2 regions of the Sorangium sp. So ce117 genome follow, and region 1 is predicted to be linked to the other one. Evidence: riboswitches for the same ligand, from Rfam matches in the RefSeq annotation. Region 1 holds a riboswitch; the other holds the start of a gene.
The links. Region 1 has a riboswitch for cobalamin ahead of WMF46_RS21240 (TonB-dependent receptor domain-containing protein). Riboswitches for the same ligand answer to the same signal wherever they lie in the genome.

Region 1 (4,190 bases):
AGCAGGCGCCCGAAGGTCTCGCCGCGCCAGTAGCCGGCGCGCCGGTAGAGATCGGCCATCTCGGCCGGCCACGGAGTCCAGCCGTCGAGCGCCTGCGGTCGCGCCTCCGCGGGCGCCTGCCGGCTCTCCTCCGGAGCGCTCATGCCCTCTCCGACGCCTGGTTGAGGCCGAGCGCGTTGAGCATGGTCCCGAGCTTGGCGGTGGTCTCGGCGAGCTCGTGCTCGCCGTTCGATCCGATGACGATCCCGGCCCCGGCATAGAGGCGGAGCGCCCGGCCGGCGACGTCGGCGCAGCGGATGACGACCGCCCACTCGCCGTCGCCGCTCGCGTCGGACCAGCCCACGAGCCCCGTGAAGAACCCGCGATCGAACCGCTCGATCGCCTCGATGGCGTCGCGGGCGCGGTCCGTGGGGTACCCGCACACGGCGGGGGTCGGGTGCAGCGCGGTGGCCAGCTTCATCGAGGAGATCGAGAGATCGCGCAGCTCCCCGGTGAGCCGGCTCGACAGGTGCCACAGCGTCGGGGTCTGCGTGAGCGAGGGCTCGTCGGGGACGCTCAGGCGCCGGCAGAACGGCCGGAGCGCGGCGGCGACGGCGTCGACGACGATCGCGTGCTCATGCCGGTCTTTCTCGGACGCGAGCAGGGCGATCGCCCGCCGGCGGTCCTCGTCGGGGTCGGGGCTGCGGACCGCAGAGCCGGCGAGCGGATTGGCGATCACCCGGAGCCCGGAGCGGGACAGGAGCAGCTCCGGGCTCGCGCCGATGAGCGTCCGCGCGCGCGAGGTCGCGACGCCGCGCTCCACGCTGGAGAGCCCCGCCGTGGGATCCGAGAGGTTGGCGGCGAAGGTGTAGCCGTTCCGGTTCTGCTGCGAGAGGCGCTGGAGGACGAGGCGGAGATCGACCGGCTCTCGCAGGACCATCTCCAGCATCCTGGAGAGGACCACCTTGCTCAGCGCCTCGGACCGCATCAGGCCCACCGCCGTCTCGACGCCGCGCACGTAGTCGCGGGGCTCGGGGACCTGGCGCAGCTCCTGGACGGTGATCGGCAGGTGCGACCGCGGCGATTCCGACGTGGGGTTGAGCGGGCCCGCGCTCTGGATCGCCCTCGGCACGATGAGGTGCGCCGGCGACGTGCTGTTGAACGGCACCGCGCCGACCACCATGGGGAGGCTCTGGCCGGCGCCGGCCCTCGACGCCGACGCGAGCACCCTCGTGACGCGGTCCGCGAGGCGATCGCCCTGATCCGCGCCGTTCGGCTCGAGGATCATGTCGTGTACGCCCTGCGCGAGGAGCGTGCGTGTCGGCGACGCGAAGAAGAACGCCGACTCAGGGGTGTATTGCTTCAACAGCTGCCCTGCGTTCACCGCGGGCAGCGCGACAGAGGCCGGTATCGAGATGGAACTCGTCACATTCAGCTCCGATGGGCGTCGAGAGCCACGTGGGCTCAGGTCATCGGGCGCTGGACGTCAGGTCTCGGGCCGCTCGTCTCTAATAACTGATAAAGAAAATCAGTTTCAAGTAACTCATGGCACGCGCGTGCAAGACTGTCAAGGGACTCCCGATTCTGTCTCGGGTGTGCGTCGCCGGTGGCCCGTGGACGGGGCGCTCCGGGCCTTCGCTTCTGCGTTGACATCCTGCGTGACGGGTGCGACGAGTCGCCCCGCCATCGGTGCTCGTCCGGCCAACCCCTGGCGAGCTGAAAAGGGAACCCGGTGAGAATCCGGGACTGCCCCCGCAGCGGTGAACGGGAACGACCATCACCAAGAAGCACTGGGCATGCACCAGAGCAGCCTGGGAAGCGGTGATGTGTAGGAGAGCGACCGGCGACGGCCGCAGCGCCCGTGAGTCCGAAGACCTGCCGAAGGTGCGCGCGCCGGTGCTCTGGCGCGCGCTGACCTGAGCCTTCGAGGGGAAGGCGTCCAGGCTCTCGACCACCTCGCTCGCGCGCGGTGCCGTGGCCCGTCACGCAGCCCCCTCGCTTCGGCTCTCAGCTCACCCGGAGCAGCGCTGGGTCGACGCGGGCAGGCGGCGCGTGAATGGTTGATTCCTCTGATCGTCGGTCGCGGCGGCGCCGGAGCGCCGGCGCGGCGTGCTGGCTCGCGCTCGCGGTCGGAAGCGCCGTGACAGCCTCGCCTGCCGCCCGCGCGGACGATCGGCGCAGGCCGGAGGCCGAGCAGGAGGGCGATCGCGCTGCCGCTCCGCCGGAGACAGCCCCGCTGGAGGTGCGCGTCGAGGGGGATCGCCTGCGCGCGCCCGCGCCGCCCAAGGACAGGTCCGTCGCGGGGTCGGTGCTGGGCCGCGAGCGCCTCATCGGCGCGGGGCTCGGGGCGGCGGACGTGCTCCGCACGCAGCCGGGCGTCCTCATCATCGAGTCGGGCGGCTTCGGCGGGCCGGCGACCGCGGCCCTCCGGGGAGCGACCGCCACGCAGACGCCGGTGTACCTCGCCGGCGTCCGCCTGAACGACGACGTCGTGGGGACGGCGGACCTCTCCCTCGTGCCCCTCTGGCTCATCGAGCGCATCGAGATCTACCGCGGCCACGCGCCCATCGAGGCCGACCGCCTCGGCCCCGGCGGCGCGATCTTCTTCGAGCCGCGGCGGCCTTCGCGGACGACGGCCGGCGTGGGTGCCATGGCGGGCTCGCTCGGCGCGCGGCGCGGGTGGGGGTTCGCCGGCGCCAGCGCGGGCCCGGTGAGCGCGATCGTCGGGGTGAGCGCGGAGGCCGCGGAGAACCGCTACGCGTTCGTCAACGATGGCGGGACGCTCTTCGACGAGAGCGACGACACCCTGGAGCGCCGGCAGAACGCCGACGTGCGCACGATCGACGCGTGGGCGCTCGCGCGCGTCGAGCTCGGGGGCGGCGCGATCGTCGACGTGATCGCGAACGGCACCGGCCGCGAGCAGGGCGTGCCGAGGCTCGCGCTCCTGCCGTCCCGAGAAGCGCGGGGGGAGTCGCGGCGCGCGCTGGCGTCCGTCGCGGCGCGGGTGCCGTTCGGCGGAGAGGCGCAGCACACGCTCGAGGCGCGCACCTCGTTCATCGAGGCGCGGTCGGAGGTCCATGATCCTCTCTTCGAGCTCGCGCTGCAGACGCCGGAGCTCCGGCTCGCCGGCCGCCGCCTGGAGCAGACGCTCGGGGCGACGCTCTCCTTCGCCGACCGGCTCCGGGTGCGGCCCGTGCTCTCGGTCGCGCGCGAGGGCATCTCACGCGCGCCGGACGACGTCCCGCTCGCGCGGTCGCGGCGCTCGTTCGCGCGCGGCGCCGTCAGCGCGGAGGCGCGCCTCGGCGAGGGGCTCGCGCTGCACGCCCTCGCGAGCGGGGAGTGCCACGCCACCGGCGCGGACCGGGGGCGCCCTTGCGACGTGCTCGTCCCGACCGGGCGGGTCGGCGTGGAGGCGGGGAGCGACAGGCTCCGGTTCCTCGCGACCGTGGGCCGCTACGTCCGCGTCCCGACGCTCGGCGAGGTGTACGGCGTCTCCGGCGTCGTCCATGGCAACGCGGAGCTCGAGCCGGAGTCGGGCGCCACGATCGAGGCCGGGATCCGGGCGCAGACGGGGCGCGGCGCCGTGCTGCGCGGCGCCTTCCTCGACGTGTTCGCGTTCGGGAGCGCGGTCTCCGGGCTCGTCGCGTACGAGAAGTCCGGTCAGGGCTACGTGAGCCCGTACAACGTCGGCCGCGCCCGCGTCGTGGGCGCGGAGCTGCTGGCCGGGGTCGAGGTGACCCCGTTCCTCCGCGCCGAGATCGCAGCGACGCTGCTCGATCCGCGGGACACGACGCCGGGGCGGACGACGAGGAACGACCTCCTCCCGTTCCGCTCGCGCCTCGTCGTCGCGCCGCGCCTGCACGCCGAGTGGAAGCGCCCGGGCGGCGCCGTGTTCTCGGGCGCGTCGGGCGAGATCCGGGCCGTGTACCAGTCGAGCCGGTACGCCGATCCCGCCGGGCTCGGCGTGATCGCGGAGCAAGCGACCCTCGACCTCGACGCGGAGGCGAGGTGGCTCGGCGGGCACCTCGCGGTGAGAGGTCGCGTCGCGGACCTCCTGGACGCGCGGCGCACGGATGTCGTCGGGTTTCCGCTCCCGGGACGGAGCGTGTTTTTCACACTGGAGTCAACATGGTGAAGATCAGTCTATTTGCGTTCGCGATCTCGATTCCGCTCCTCGGGTGCAACGTGGATTCGCCGCCGCCGTCGACGGG
Region 2 (4,190 bases), 4.3 Mb from region 1:
CCACCCGGATCGCGAGGTTCTTCATCGCCTCGCGCTCGAGCCGCTCCTTCAGGTGACGGCTCGTCAGGAATTTCGACTGCTTGCTCTTGCCGGCGAACGTCGACGTGTTGACGCCGATCTTCATCTTGATCGTCGGCTCCTCGACCACGATGCGCGGCAGCGCCTCGGGGTGCGCCGGATCCGTGATCGTGTCGCCGATCGTGACCGCGTCGAGCCCGGCGATCGCGATCACCTCGCCCGCGACGGCGCTCTCGACCGCGACGCGCTTCAGCCCCTCGTAGGCGTAGAGCATCTTCACGTAGCCGCGCGACTGGCCGCCCTCGCCGAGGAGCGCGACGTCGGCGCCGGACCGGGCGGTGCCGCGGACCACGCGGCCGACCGCGAGCCGGCCCACGTAGTCGTCGTGCGTCGTGTTGCAGACGATGACCTGGAGCGGACCGTCGGGGTCACCGGAGGGGCCGGGGACCCGCTCGAGGATGGTCTCGAAGAGGGGATCGAGGTCCTTCGCCTCGTGCTCGAGCTCGCGCTTCGCCTGCCCGAACTTCGCGACCGCGTAGAGCGTCGAGAAGTCCATCTGCGCGTCGCTCGCCTCGAGGTCGCAGAAGAGGTCGAACACCTCGGAGAGCACCTCGTGGGCGCGCGCGTCGCTCCGGTCGATCTTGTTGATGACGACGATGACCGGGAAGCCGCGCTGGAGGCACTTCGAGAGCACGAAGCGCGTCTGCGGCAGCGGGCCCTCGGCGGCGTCGACGAGGAGGAGCGCCCCGTCGGCCATCATGAGCGTGCGCTCGACCTCGCCGCCGAAGTCGGAGTGGCCGGGCGTGTCGACGATGTTGATCTTGACCCCGCGGTACCGGATGCTCGTGTTCTTCGCGAGGATGGTGATGCCGCGCTCCCGCTCGAGGTCGTTCGAGTCCATGACCCGCTCGGCCACGACCTCGTTCTCTCGGAAGGCGCCCGACTGGCGGAGCATGTGATCGACGAGGGTCGTCTTCCCGTGGTCGACGTGGGCGACGATGGCGATGTTGCGGAGATCGTTACGGGGCATATACGGCGGCGGCCGTGTAGCACGCGACCCACGGAGGAGCGAGCCCATCCTCGCTAGAGCCCGAACGTTCGGCCTGCACGGCAAGCGCGCGGGCGGGCGAGCGGAGCAGTAGCGATTGACAGCCGAAGGCGCACGGCCATAGGGTGCGCGCCGTGCTGGTGCCCGGGCGCTCGCCTGGGCCGAAGAGGGAACCCGGTGAAATTCCGGGGCTGCCCCGCAGCGGTAAGCGAGAACGACCTCCACCCCATGCACTGGCCCGCCGAGGGCTGGGAAGCGGTGGACAGTAGGGAGCCGGTCTGACCGGAGCGCTCGCGAGCCCGAAGACCTGCCAGCGCCCGGCGGCGGGAGACATCCGGCGCCGGTTCGACCTGGGAGCCTCGAGGGAGGCGGTGAGGTCCGAGCCGGTGCAGCTCCACCTCTCTGCGCACGTCCCGGATACCGAACCGCCCCCGCGTCGCCTTCCGGTCGCCCGCGGGGGCGAGAGGTCGGTCCAGCGCACCGTGCGATGGCCAGCCATTTCGTCCTCGCGGAGCTCGACGCGAGCGGCCCGACGCCGCTCCGCGCGATTGCGGCGAAGGAGGACACGAATGCTGCGCGAGACGGTCACGACGAGCCACGGGCACCGCCATCCATTTCATCTGCTCGCCGCGTTATCCATGGTGCTGGCCGCCGCGCGGCCCGCGCGCGCCGAGGGCGACACCCCCGACGCGCCCGCTGCCCCGCCGGAGGCCGCCGCTGCAGCGCCCACCGGCGAGGGCGCGCCCGCGGGCGACGCCGCGATCGAGGTCACGATCCAGGCGGAGAAGCCGGGCAGCGAGGCCGCGTCGCGCATCTCCGTCGGACACCGGGAGCTCGAGCTCAGGCCGAGGCTCCGGCCGGGCGACATCCTCGAGTCGGTCCCCGGGCTCTTCGCCGTGCAGCACGCGGGCGGGGGCAAGGCGAACCAGTACTTCCTCCGCGGATTCGACGCGGATCATGGGACCGACGTCGCCTTCTTCGTCGACGGCGTGCCCGTCAACATGGTCAGCCACGGCCACGGGCACGGCTTCACCGATCTCTACTTCATGATCCCGGAGCTCGTGACAGGGCTCGACGGCTACAAGGGGCCTTATTACGCGAGCATCGGCGACTTCGGTACGGCGGGCGCCGTCAACCTGCGCTTCGCCGAGAAGCTCGAGGAGAGCTACGCGCAGGTCAGCCTGGGGCAGTACGGTATCCAGCGCGGCCTCGTCATCGCCTCGCCGGATCTCGGCGACACGTGGCGCGCGGTGGCCGCGGCGGAGATCTACCGGAACGACGGGCCGTTCCTGAGCTCGGAGCGGCTCAAGCGCTTCAACGTGTACCTGCGGGCCACGCACGATCTGGGCAACACCGGGAAGGTCCAGATGACCTGGATGTCGTATGGATCGACCTGGCACGGCTCCGGCCAGATCCCCGCGCGCGCCGTGTGCGGCGAGGGCGAGCAGGGCGGGTTGAACCCGCCGCCCTCGGCGTTCGGACAGCCGTGCATCGACCATTTCGGCGCCGTGGATCCGACCGAGGGCGGGGCGACCGAGCGGCACATGGCGTCCGTCGCCTACTCCACCGCGTGGCGGGACGCCGATCTGAGCGCGCTGGCCTACCTCGTCCGGTACCGCTTCACGCTGTACTCGAACTTCACGTTCTTCAGCGAGGACCCCGTCCACGGCGACCAGATCGAGCAGAACGACGACCGCACCGTCGGCGGCGCCGATCTCCGGTTCCGCAGGCAATACGAGCTCGGCGGGGCGAGGTTCACGACCTCGCTCGGCGCGCAGATCCGCGCGGACGCGATCGACAAGTCCCTCCACCACGACGAGGCGCGCGAGCGGATCGAGGAGAAGAGCAGGACCCACGTCGATGAGAGCCAGATCGGCGTCTACGTCGAGCAGGACGCCCGGCTCCGGCGCTGGCTCCGCGTCGTGCTCGGGGCGCGCGCGCAGTGGATCGACGTCAACGTGGACGACCCGGGCGAGGACCTCGAGGCGGTGGGGAACAGGTCGAGCGGCGCCCGGGGACAGATGCAGCTGCTCCCGAAGCTCACGGCGATCGTGTCGCCCGTCGAGGGGGTCGATCTATTCGCCCACTTCGGGCGGGGCTTCCACTCGAACGACGCGCAGGGCGCGGTGCTGGGCGAGGGGGCGGCGACGCTGATCACGCCCGCGATTGGCTACGAGGTCGGCCTGCGGGTCGCGCCCTTGCGCGGGCTGTCGCTGAGCGGGGCCGCGTTCCTGCTCGACCTGGACTCGGAGCTGGTCTGGAGCGGCGATGCGGGCGCGACCGAGGCGTCGGGGCAGACGCGGCGCTACGGGATCGAGATCGGCGGGCGCTACCGGCTCCGGAGCTGGCTCTTCGCGGACGTGGACGCGACCTTCACCCGCGCGCGCTTCCGCGAGAACGCCGGCAACGCGAGCGCTGTCGCCCTCGCGCCGACCCGGACGCTGACCGCGGGCGTCGGCGTCCGCCCGACCATCGGCGCGTTCACGCCGTTCGCGGCGCTGCGGGTCAAGGCGATCGGCGCGCGGCCCGCGACCGAGGACGAGTCGCTCACCGCCGAGGGGTTCACGGTCGTCGACGCCAACGCCGGGCTGCGGTGGAAGAACGTCGAGGTGGCCGTGGACATCCAGAACGTCTTCGACACGACGTGGCGCGAGGTCCAGTTCGCGAGCGCGTCGCGGCTGCCGTACGAGCCGGCCCCGGTCACCGGGATCCACTACTCGCCGGGGTGGCCGTTCACCGCGATCGGGCGGGCGACGCTGTACTGGGAGTAGACGCCGCGCCGGCTCATGTCCGGCGGAGGTCCTCGCGCAGCGCGTCGAGCGATGCCCGGAACGCGGCTTCGCTCACGGCGGCGCCCGTCACCGCGGGCAGGAGCTCTGCGAACATCTGCCAGGCTTCCCCGATGTCACATACCCTGTGCGGATAACGCTGGCGGGCAATGAGCGTGAGCCCTGTCACCACGCTGCGAACCATCGCCGCCTGGAACCCCGAGCCCTCGAAGACGACCGCTGAGCACCTGATGGTTGCGCTCGCCTCCGCGAGGAAGCTCGCGATCGCCCTGCGCGCGGGCGCCGGCGGCAACGACGCCCCGCTCTCGACGAGGGTGAGCAGCCCTATGCCGCGC

Region 2: linked by a shared signal. The riboswitch ahead of WMF46_RS05035 (TonB-dependent receptor) and the one ahead of WMF46_RS21240 (TonB-dependent receptor domain-containing protein) in region 1 are both predicted to bind cobalamin.

Annotation. Positions count from the first base shown of each region.
Region 1 covers NZ_CP150309.1:5,678,363-5,682,552, reverse strand. Annotated here, with positions in the region: gene WMF46_RS21250 ((2,3-dihydroxybenzoyl)adenylate synthase) at 1-143, opposite strand, end outside; gene dhbC (isochorismate synthase DhbC) at 140-1,408, opposite strand; cobalamin riboswitch at 1,650-1,876, shown strand; gene WMF46_RS21240 (TonB-dependent receptor domain-containing protein) at 2,120-4,114, shown strand; gene WMF46_RS21235 (hypothetical protein) at 4,108-4,190, shown strand, end outside.
Region 2 covers NZ_CP150309.1:1,357,827-1,362,016, forward strand. Annotated here, with positions in the region: gene typA (translational GTPase TypA) at 1-1,096, opposite strand, end outside; cobalamin riboswitch at 1,188-1,395, shown strand; gene WMF46_RS05035 (TonB-dependent receptor) at 1,636-3,837, shown strand; gene WMF46_RS05040 (hypothetical protein) at 3,851-4,190, opposite strand, start outside.